2 regions of the Dactylosporangium sp. NPDC050688 genome follow, and region 2 is predicted to be linked to the other one. Evidence: riboswitches for the same ligand, from Rfam matches in the RefSeq annotation. Region 2 holds a riboswitch; the other holds the start of a gene.
What was found. Region 2 has a riboswitch for S-adenosylmethionine ahead of AB0H83_RS20445 (aminotransferase class V-fold PLP-dependent enzyme). Riboswitches for the same ligand answer to the same signal wherever they lie in the genome.
Positions count from the first base shown of each region.

Region 1: it holds a riboswitch for S-adenosylmethionine, as region 2 does, so the genes downstream of both, thrC (threonine synthase) here and AB0H83_RS20445 (aminotransferase class V-fold PLP-dependent enzyme) in region 2, are expected to answer to the same signal.

Region 1 covers NZ_JBFAIC010000029.1:5,662-10,667, forward strand. The annotation lists gene AB0H83_RS25790 (GNAT family N-acetyltransferase) at 1-53, opposite strand, end outside; gene thrC (threonine synthase) at 449-1,717, opposite strand; SAM riboswitch class I at 1,728-1,867, opposite strand; gene AB0H83_RS25800 (glucosyl-3-phosphoglycerate synthase) at 1,968-2,888, shown strand; gene AB0H83_RS25805 (hypothetical protein) at 3,159-3,635, opposite strand; gene AB0H83_RS25810 (ABC transporter permease) at 3,672-4,553, opposite strand; gene AB0H83_RS25815 (alpha/beta fold hydrolase) at 4,550-5,006, opposite strand, start outside.
Region 2 covers NZ_JBFAIC010000019.1:128,761-133,766, forward strand. The annotation lists gene AB0H83_RS20445 (aminotransferase class V-fold PLP-dependent enzyme) at 1-892, opposite strand, end outside; SAM riboswitch class IV at 905-1,021, opposite strand; gene AB0H83_RS20450 (PrsW family glutamic-type intramembrane protease) at 1,054-2,724, shown strand; gene AB0H83_RS20455 (co-chaperone GroES) at 2,715-3,035, opposite strand; gene AB0H83_RS20460 (AI-2E family transporter) at 3,185-4,435, shown strand.

The sequences.
Region 1 (5,006 bases), on a different contig from region 2:
ACTGCCGCCGGGTCATCGGCGTCCAGCTCGACGATCCTCAGGTCATCGGTCATGTCCGCCAGGGTGGCGCAGGTGGACATCGACGGACAACACATATTCGGCTCGATGGGCCGGTCGACGGGCACCGGCTTGTGCCCGGCCCGGAAATTGGTCGAGAGGACGCTCGCCAGCACCTCCGGTGCTGTGGTCGCGGGCCTGGACCAGGGTCCGGACCTCGCGGCGACACGTCCTCCCGCACCGAGCATCCTGGCGCGCGGTCCCCAGGTCGTCAAGTCCCTCGGCGGGTGGCTTCGAGACGCTCGGCTCGACCGCAATCACGCTGTGTGCCGGCCACCTCCGACGATCGGATGAGTCAGCCCTCGTCCGAGCGTGGAAGCGCTCTCTCAAACGCAGCCGGATCGACACCGTCCGTCACGGGCGTCGACCGGTTGCGCGAAAAAATCAGCCATCAGCTCAACAGCCCGGCCTCGCGCACCGACTTCAGCGACGGCTTCACCCGGTGCGTCGGGCCGACCGAGCCGGCGACGGCGTCGAGGGTCTTGAGCCCGTCGCCGGTGTTGAAGACGACGGTCTCCTTCGACGGGTCGAGCCTGCCGGATTCCACCAGCTTCTTGAGCACCGCGGTGGTGACCCCGCCGGCGGTCTCGGCGAACACGCCGGTGGTGCGGGCGAGCAGCTCGATGCCGGCGCGGATCTCGTCGTCGTCGACATACTCCATCCAGCCGCCGGTGCGCCGCACCGACTCCAGCGCGTAGACCCCCGCGGCCGGGTCGCCGATGTTGAGCGACTTGGCGATGCCGGTCGGCTTGACCGGGACGATCTCGTCGGTGCCCTTGTGCAGCGCGACCGCGATCGGGTTGCAGCCCGCGGACTGTGCCCCGTACACCGTCCACTCCGTGTCGGGCACGAGCCCGATCTCGACCAGTTCGCTGAACGCCTTGTCGACCTTGGTGAGCAGCTCACCGCTGGCCATCGGGATGACGACCTGCGCCGGGATCCGCCAGCCGAGCTGCTCGGCAACCTCGTACCCGAGGGTCTTGGACCCCTCGGCGTAGAACGGCCGGACGTTGACGTTGACGAACGCGGTGTCCTCGAACTCGTCGGTCTCCGTCAGCTCTGAGCACAGCCGGTTGACGTCGTCGTAGGACCCGTCGATCGCGACGACGTTGCCGCCGTAGACGGCGCTCATCACGACCTTGCCCGGCTCCAGGTCACCCGGGATGAACACGGTCGAGGGCACCCCGGCGCGCGCGGCGTGCGCGGCGACCGAGTTGGCCAGGTTGCCGGTGGAGGCGCAGGAATACCGGGTGAACCCGAGCGCCTTGGCCGCGGTCAGCGCCACCGAGACGACCCGGTCCTTGAACGAGTGGGTCGGGTTTGCCGAGTCGTCCTTCACCCACAGCGGCCCGGTGATGCCGAGCTCCTTGGCCAGCAGATCGGCCTTGACCAGCGGGGTCAGCCCCGGGTCGAGGGTGACGCGGCTGGCGGGGTCGGTGCCGACCGGCAGCAGCGGCGCGTAGCGCCAGATGTTCTGCGGACCCGCCTCGATCTGCTCGCGGGTGACCCGGGCGAGCGCCTCGGCGTCGTAGCCCACCTCGAGCGGCCCGAAGCACTCATAACAGGCGTGCTGGGCGGCGAGCGGGAACTGGGCGCCGCAGCCACGACAGACCAGGTGGCGGGCGGGAGAGTCGGTGAAGACGCTGAGCGTCGAGGTCATGGAGGCCTTCCTCTCATCTTCCCCAGGTGCATGGCCTTGCGCACCGGGACGGATTTGGCACCTACCGCGATCGGCCTCGTCGTCGAGACGTCGTCGCAGGGGTTGCCGGGGCTTCATCGGGCCGTGTCCCTCTGCCCCTCTGGATGAGGTATTCAGTTGTGTCGTGCCTGTTTCGTTTCTCAGTGTAAGGGGCGACACCGCCTCCGTTGTATGAGTCATCTCACGGGATGGGCATGGCTACCGTTCACTCATGCACCCCGACGCGGCGGCCTGGTTCGCCAAACGTACCTCCACCTGGCACGACTGGTCCCTCGCCGACCTGCGCCGCCGCAAGGGCGACACCCGCGTCAGCGTCGTGCTGCCCGCCCTGGACGAGGAGCCGACCGTCGCCGAGATCGTCACCGGCGTGCGCACCCTGATCCCCCTCGTCGACGAGGTGGTCGTGGTCGACTCCGGCTCGGTCGACCGCACCGCCGAGGTCGCCCGCCGCGCCGGCGCCACCGTCCACCACCGCGACGACATCCTGCCCGGCACCGGCTCCCGCCCCGGCAAGGGCGAGGTGCTCTGGAAGGCCCTCGCCGTCACCACCGGCGACATCCTCGTCTACGTCGACGCCGACCTCACCGACTTCCGCCCGCACTTCGTCACCGGCCTGCTCGGCCCGCTGCTGGAGGACCCGGCCACCCTGATGGTGAAGGCCTTCTACGACCGCCCGCTGCTCGACGTCTCCGCCGCCGGCGGCGGCCGGGTCACCGAGCTCGCCGCCCGCCCGCTGCTCAACGCGTACTTCCCCGAACTGGCCGGCGTCGTGCAGCCCCTCGCCGGCGAGTACGCCGCCCGCCGCTCGCTGCTGGAGTCCCTGCCCTTCGCGGCCGGCTACGGCGTCGAGACGGGCCTGCTCATCGACACGTACCGCGCCGCCGGTCTCGACGCGGTCGCCCAGGTCGACCTCGGCCAGCGCACCCACGGCCACCAGGACACCGCCGCCCTCGGCCGGATGGCCGCGACCATCCTGCACACCATCCACGCGCGCGTCTTCCCCGACCGGCCCACCTGGCCGACCCTCACCCAGTTCGTCCGCCACGACGACACGGTCACCACGGCGGAGCATGACGTCGCCCACCCGGACCGTCCCCCGATGGTGACCGTCCCGGAGTACCGCTCCCCGTGACGACGGTCCGTCCTTTTCCTGCTCAGGTCCGTCGTGGGCAAGGTCCGCCGCTCCCGTCAGCCACCGGTCGGCCGTGAACGGCCTCCCTGCCACCTCCGCGTGCAGTCGCGCGGACGCGACCTGACGGCCGCGAAGAGCCGCGGCCGTGGACGGCCGCGACGCGACCTGCCGGCCGCGAAAACGGCGGGCCGGGCGAGGGGCCAGTTTGACCTTGGACACTTTGACCGGTCAGCACCGGCAAAAGTGTCCAAGGTCAACCCGTCCGGCGCGTCAGGCCAGCGCCTCGGCGTCGGCGAACTGCCACAGCGTCGAGGTCGTGATGCCGGCGCCGAGCAGGGCGGTCGCCACCGCGGCCCACTCCGTCAGCAGCAGCCAGACCGGGGTGTCGATCAGCGCGGCCGGGGGCTCGCCCGTCAGGGACCCGACCACGACCACCATCGCGACCAGGGCCAGCAGCACGAACGTCAGCACGGCCGTCAGCCGCAGCGCCCAGTGGCCGAAGGTGCGGCCGGTGGCGAACAGCAGCGCGCACACGGCGACCAGGACGGCGGCGGCGGCCGCCGCGGCCGCGCCGATCAGGGTGAAGATCTGCGCGGTGAGGGCCTGGGCGGGGCCGTTCATCGCGTTGGACGAGGGCGGGTAGCTGGTCCAGCCGGCCAGGTTGGCCTGGTCGTAGTAGAGGGTGCCGGACAGCCCAACCAGGCCGAGCACGAGCAGCCAAGCGCCGCGAAGCGCCGAGGTTCGCATGCACATGCACCCTACCGGCCAGTACGCGAAACGCGTTCAGCTCACCACGTCTTTTCGCAAGAAGCGCCACCACGCGAGGGAGAAGAAGATCGTCGCGTACGCGAGGGAGGAGATGCAGCCCTTGACGATGTCGTCGGTCTGCAGCGGGGTGGACAGCAGGCCGAGCCAGGCGTCGCCGTAGTGGGTCGGCAGGAAGTTGCGGATCGTGCCGAGCGCGGTGATCTGGTCGAGGATGTTGGACAGGATCTGCAGCAGGACCGCGCCGCCGACGGCGCCGAGCGGGGCGTCGGTGGACACCGACAGCAGGAAGGCCAGCGAGGCGACGACCAGCAGCGAGACGCACAGGTAGCCGACGATCTCCAGCAGCCGCACGACGCTGGTGCCGGCCGCGATCTCCCCGCCGATCGGGGCGTTGAGCGGGGCCCAGCCGTAGCGCAGCGTGCCCGCGAGCAGCGCGGTGCCGACGAGGATCAGCATGGCGAGCAGGCAGTACAGCAGCGCCGCGGTCACCTTGACGCCGAGCAGCCTGGCCCGCGGCACCGGCATCGCCAGCAGGTACCGCAGGCTGCCCCAGGACGCCTCGCTGGCCACGGTGTCGCCGCAGAAGAGGGCGACGACGACCACCAGCAGGAAGCCCGAGGAGACCAGCAGGGTGAAGAGGGTGAAGTTGGCGCCGCCGGCCGTGGCCAGGTCGGCGAGGCGGGAGAACTCGCCGCCACCACCCTCGTCGTCGTCACCGCCGTTGTCGAGCTGGAAGGCGATCAGGATGATCAGGGGCAGCAGGACCATGAAGCCCAGCGCCATCTGGGTGCGGCGGCGGGCCGCCTGGCGGCGGATCTCCGTCCACAGCGAGAGGGTGGCGCCCGGCCGGTAGCCCGGCGCCCCGCCGACGACGTCGACCGCAGAAGAAGATGTCATGACCGCTCCCCGCTGGCCTTGGTGTCGCCGCCGACCAGCGACAGGAACGCGTCTTCGAGCCGCCGCCGCGGCGTGACCCGGTCGATGCCGACGCCGGCGCGCACGAGCGCGGCGATGACCTCCGACCTGGGCGTGCCGTCGATGTCGACGACCAGGCCGTTGCCGCCGGACCAGGCGACCGAGCGGATCCCGTCGAGCTCGTCGAGGACCTTCTCGGCGGCGTCCACATCGGACACGTCGAGCTGCACGGTCGGCGAGTCGCCCACGATGTCGTCCACCTTGCCGGCCGCCACGACCTCGCCCTTGTGCATCACGACGACGTCGGTGCAGGTCTGCTCCACCTCGGCGAGCAGGTGGCTGGAGACGAGCACGGCCCGGCCGCCGGTCGCGTACCGGCGCAGCACCTTGCGCATCTCGGCGATCTGCGGCGGGTCGAGCCCGTCGGTGGGCTCG
Region 2 (5,006 bases):
GCCCCTCGGCGGCGAGAGCCCGGCACGCCGCGGCGATCGCGACCGCGCCGAGCAGGTTGGGGGTGCCCGCCTCGTGCCGCGCCGGGCCGGTCGCCCACCGCACGCTGAGGTCCCGGTCTGGCCCGCCGATGCTGACCCCGCCGGTGCCGGCGGCGCAGGTGCCGTCCACGTTGGCGCTGGCCCCGCCGCCCGCCAGGTACGGCTCCGCGGCGTCCAGCCAGTCCGCGCGGCCGGCGAGGACCCCGGCACCGAACGGCGCGTACAGCTTGTGGCCGGAGAACGCGACATAGTCCGCGCCGAGCGCGGTCAGGTCGACCGGGGCGTGCGGGGCGAGCTGCGCCGCGTCGACCGCGATCCTGGCCCCGTGGCGGTGCGCCACCTCGGCCAGCGCCGCGACCGGCCAGACCTCGCCGGTCACGTTGCTTGCCGCGGTCACGGTGACGAGGCCGCGCCGCTGCCGGCGCAGCGCCCGCTCCAGCGCCGCCACCGCCTCCTCCGGCGAGCGTGGCGCCGCCAGGTGCACGGTGCGCCGCCACGGCAGCAGGTTCGCGTGGTGCTCGGCGTCGAACGTGAGCACCGTCGTGTCCCCGGGCACCGCTCTGGCCAGCAGGTTCAGCGCGTCGGTGGTGTTGCGGGTGAAGATCACGGTGTCGCCGTCGCGGCCGCCGAGAAAGTCCGCGACGGTCTCCCTGGCCTGCTCATACTCTCGGGTGCACCGCTGCGACAGGGCACCGGCGCCGCGGTGGACGCTGCCGTAGAACGGCAGGAGCTCGGCGACGGTGTCAGCGACGACCCGCAGGCACGGGGCGGTCGCGGCGATGTCGAGGTTGGCGAAGTCGACGCTGCGGCCGTCGCGCAGCTTCACGTCACCGGGGGACAGGATCGTGGACATGGCAGAGCCCTCCGCTCGCGCTTGCCCGGACACACCGCGTGCCGGACCGTGTCATCACCCGGGGCACCCCGCCGCGAACGCGAGGGTTGCCGGCCAGCAAGCCGGGGCTGTGCGCTGGCACTCATGACCTGCGCTCACGATATCGCGGATAAGGTTGCTCCATGACCGCACTCCCGCCGGATGGGACGCCGATGGATCCCGGCAACCCCGACGCCGTCCAGCCGCCGGCGTCCGTCCCGCCCGGGTCCGGCGGGCCGCCGCAGTCGGGCGCGGGTGCCCAGCAGCCGGGCGCGGGTGCCGTACCGTCGCCGCCGCCGGCAACGCGGTCACCCTGGGCGGGGCCGCTGGCCGGCTCGGCACCGGCGGACGGCCCGGTCGGGCTGGGCAAGCCGTCGGTGCAGGGCTGGGACACCGCCGCGGCCGACGTCGTGCCCAACGTGACGGAGGAATCGGCCCCCGACACCGGCGAGCAGCGCTACCCGACCGCGGCCCTCGCCCTGGCCGCCGCGCCGCCCGCCAAGCGCTCCGACCGCCGCCGCCTCTGGACGCTCATCGGCGTGATGGGCGGCATCGCGGCCTGCGGCGTGGCGCTGCTGGCGTTCTTCGGGTTCAGCGGCGGATGGACCGCCCTCGTGATCGGCGTCGCCGCGGCGGTCATCCCGGTGCCGGTGCTCGTCTCGTGCTTCCTGTGGCTCGACCGGTACGAGCCGGAGCCGATCAGATACCTGGTCTTCGTCTTCGGCTGGGGCGCCTGCGTGGCCACGGCCGTCGCGCTGGTGGTCAACACCGCCGGTGGGGTGCTCGCCGACCGGCTCGGCCTGTCGGAGTCGATCGTCGCGGTGCTGGTGGCGCCGTTCATCGAGGAGAGCATGAAGGCCCTCGGGCCGATCCTGCTGTTCTGGCGGCGGCCGCGCGCGTTCTCCGGCCTGATCGACGGCATCGTCTACTGCGGACTGTCCGCGACCGGCTTCGCGATGGTCGAGAACATCCTGTACCTCGGTTTCAAGGGCTACGCCGACACCGCCGAAGAGGCCGGGCCGGTCAACGGCGCGGTCGCGCTGGTCGCCATCTTCGTGGTGCGCATCCTGATGACCGGCTTCGCGCACCCGCTCTTCACGTCCATGACCGGCATCGGGCTCGGCATCGCGTCGCGCAGCTCGACCAAGGCGGTGCGCTGGCTCGCTCCGATCGCCGGGCTGCTGCTCGCGATGCTGCTGCACGGGTCGTGGAACCTCATGTCCGTCACCGCGTCCGCGAGCGCCTGGGTGCTGCTGTACGGCTACTTCGCCGTCATGATGCCGATCTTCCTGTGCATGGTCGGCTTCGCCCTGTGGCAGCGCTCCAACGAGGGCAAGCTCACCGAGCGGATGCTCACCGAGTACGCGCGGGCGGGCTGGTTCTCCCCGCCGGAGGTGGCCGCGCTGGGCACCCTCGGCCGGCGGCTGTCCGCCCGCCGCTGGGCCAAGCGGGTCGCCGGCGACCCGGGCGCCAAGGCGATGCGGGCGTTCCAGTTCGACGCGACGAAGCTCGCCCTGCTCCGCGACGGCCTGCACCGCGGCCTGGACAACACGCCGGACCGCCGCATGGAGGCGCTCGCCGAGGAGCGGCACCTGCTCAGCGCGCTCGCCGCGTACCGGCAGGTGTTCGTCGGCCGCGATCCGCAGGCGCCGCTCGCGGTGTGGGACGGCAGCCGCTACCACATCACCTTCCCGGACGGGATGGTCCGGGTGCTCGCCGCCCCGCCCACCCCGGTCGTGCCGGTGCCGGTCGTGGTGCCGCCGCCCCCGCCGCGCATGCCGATGTACGCCGGCTACCCGTACCCCTACAGATAGAGACCGGTCGAGTCCGGCTCCACCCGGCGGGCCGCGACGGCGTGCACGTCACGCTCGCGCAGCAGCACGTAGTCGCGGCCCTGCAGCTCCACCTCGGAGCGGTCCTCGGGGTCGAACAGCACCCTGTCGCCGGACACGATCGAGCGCACGTTGGGCCCGACCCCGACCGCCGTCGCCCACGACAGGCGCCGCCCGACCGACGCCGTGGCCGGGATGACGATGCCGGACGCGTGCCGGCGCTCGCCTTCGGCTCCCTCGAGCCGGACAAGGACCCGGTCGTGCAGCAACCGGATCGGCAGACCCTCGTCCATGTCGGACGCGGCGGGCTGGGCGGTGGCCGTCGGGTAACCGGCGGCTGGCTGGGCTGTCACGGTTGCGACGCTACCGCCTGGGTACGTGCCATCGCCGCGGGACCCGGACTACGGTGAAGACACCGCTGGCCATGTCGAAGGGGGTTCCCGTGGGCCGGTTCGATCAGGTGCGGGCCAACCTCCGCCGGGCGTACGAGCAACGCCTGGAGCAGGCCCGCCTCGACCGGGAGGCCGCCGCGATCACGCCGCCCGATCCGGAGGATCCCCCGGCGCCGCCGCCCCCGCTCGATCCCGGCCACCCGTCGACGATGAGCCGCGACGACGCCGAGATCCCGCGCGGCCTGCGCCTGACCGCCGCCTGGTCGTGGCGGCTGCTGGTGCTCGTCGCCGCGCTCGCCGTGCTGCTCTGGCTGGTCGGCCGGCTGCGCACCGTGCTCATCCCGCTGAGCATCGCGCTGCTGCTGTCCGCGCTGCTCGCGCCGATGATGGGGTTCCTGCGCCGCCGCGTGCGGCTGCCACCGTCCCTGGCCGCGTTCCTGGTGCTCATCACCGGCCTGGCCGCCGTCGCCGGCGTGCTCACCCTGGTCGTCACCGAGTTCGTCGACGGCTTCCCGGCCCTGGCCGACAAGGCCTCCGACGGCGTCAACCAGATCCAGGACTGGCTCACCACCGGCCCCCTGCACCTCAACGGCAGCCAGCTCGACGCCACCTTCGACGCCGCGACCAACTGGCTCAAGGACAACCGGGGCACCCTCACCGACAGCGCCGTCTCCACCGCCACCGCCACCATCGAGTTCTTCGCGCTGCTCCTGCTGGTGCTCTTCGTCACGTTCTTCTTCATGCGTGACGGCCACCGCATCTGGCACTTCCTCACCGGCGTCCTGCCCACCCCGGCCCGCGACCCGATCCGCCGCGCCGGGGAGGCCGCCTGGCACACCCTGGTCGCCTACGTCCGCGCCACGGTGCTGGTCGCCTTCATCGACGCCCTCGGCATCGGCCTGCTCCTGCTCATCATCGACGTCGACTTCTGGTTCCCCCTCGCCACCATGGTCTTCCTGGCCGCCTTCGTCCCCATCGTCGGCGCCACCGTCTCCGGTGCCGTCGCCGTCCTGGTCGCCCTCGTCGACGAAGGCCCCATCAGCGCCCTCGTCGTCCTCATCGGCGTCATCGCCGTCCAACAACTCGAGGGCCACGTCCTGCAACCCCTGATCATGGGCCGCGCCGTGTCGGTCCACCCGCTCGCCGTCATCGTGGCCATCTCCACCGGCGTGGTGCTCGCCGGCATCATCGGCGCCCTGGTCGCGGTGCCACTGGTCGCGGTCCTGAACACAGGCATCCGCCACCTCGTCCAGAGCCGCAACGACCCCCCACCCGACTCGGTCATCATCTCCGCAGACTGACCCCGGCCGGGGTTCGCCCTGTGCGGCTGGGGCTGGCGAATCGGACTCGTGCCCGACGCCGGTTCTGGCCGTCGGGGCGGCCACCCCTGTCCTTCGATCATCGACCGGGGCGGGGCCGCAGGACAGGCCGGTGGCACGCTTTGCCGGTTTTGTCGGCGGTTGCTGGTTGGGCTTGGGGGTGTGCTGGTGATCGATGGCTGGTTCTGGTCGTCGGGGTGGCCACCGCTGTCCTTTGATCATGGGTGGGTATGGCGTGGGTCGGGCAGGCTGAGGGGGTTGCTTGCCGGGTTGTCGGCGGTTGCTGGTTGGGCTCGGGGGGTGCGTTGGTGATCGATGGCTGGTTCTGGTCGTCGGGGTGGCCACCGCTGTCCTTCGATCATGGGTGGGTGCTGCCGAGGCACGCTCTCTGTTGCCGAGGCTGCTGATCGAAGTGCTGATCCGGCTGCCGTGGTGGCCAGATCGGCAGTTCGGTCAACGAAGAGCTGCTCGAATCGTGAGCCAGCCGGGGTCGGAGCACCGGAAGTCGAAGCGGGGGACGCAACTCGCCGGTCGCCCAGTGCATGCCGGTCAC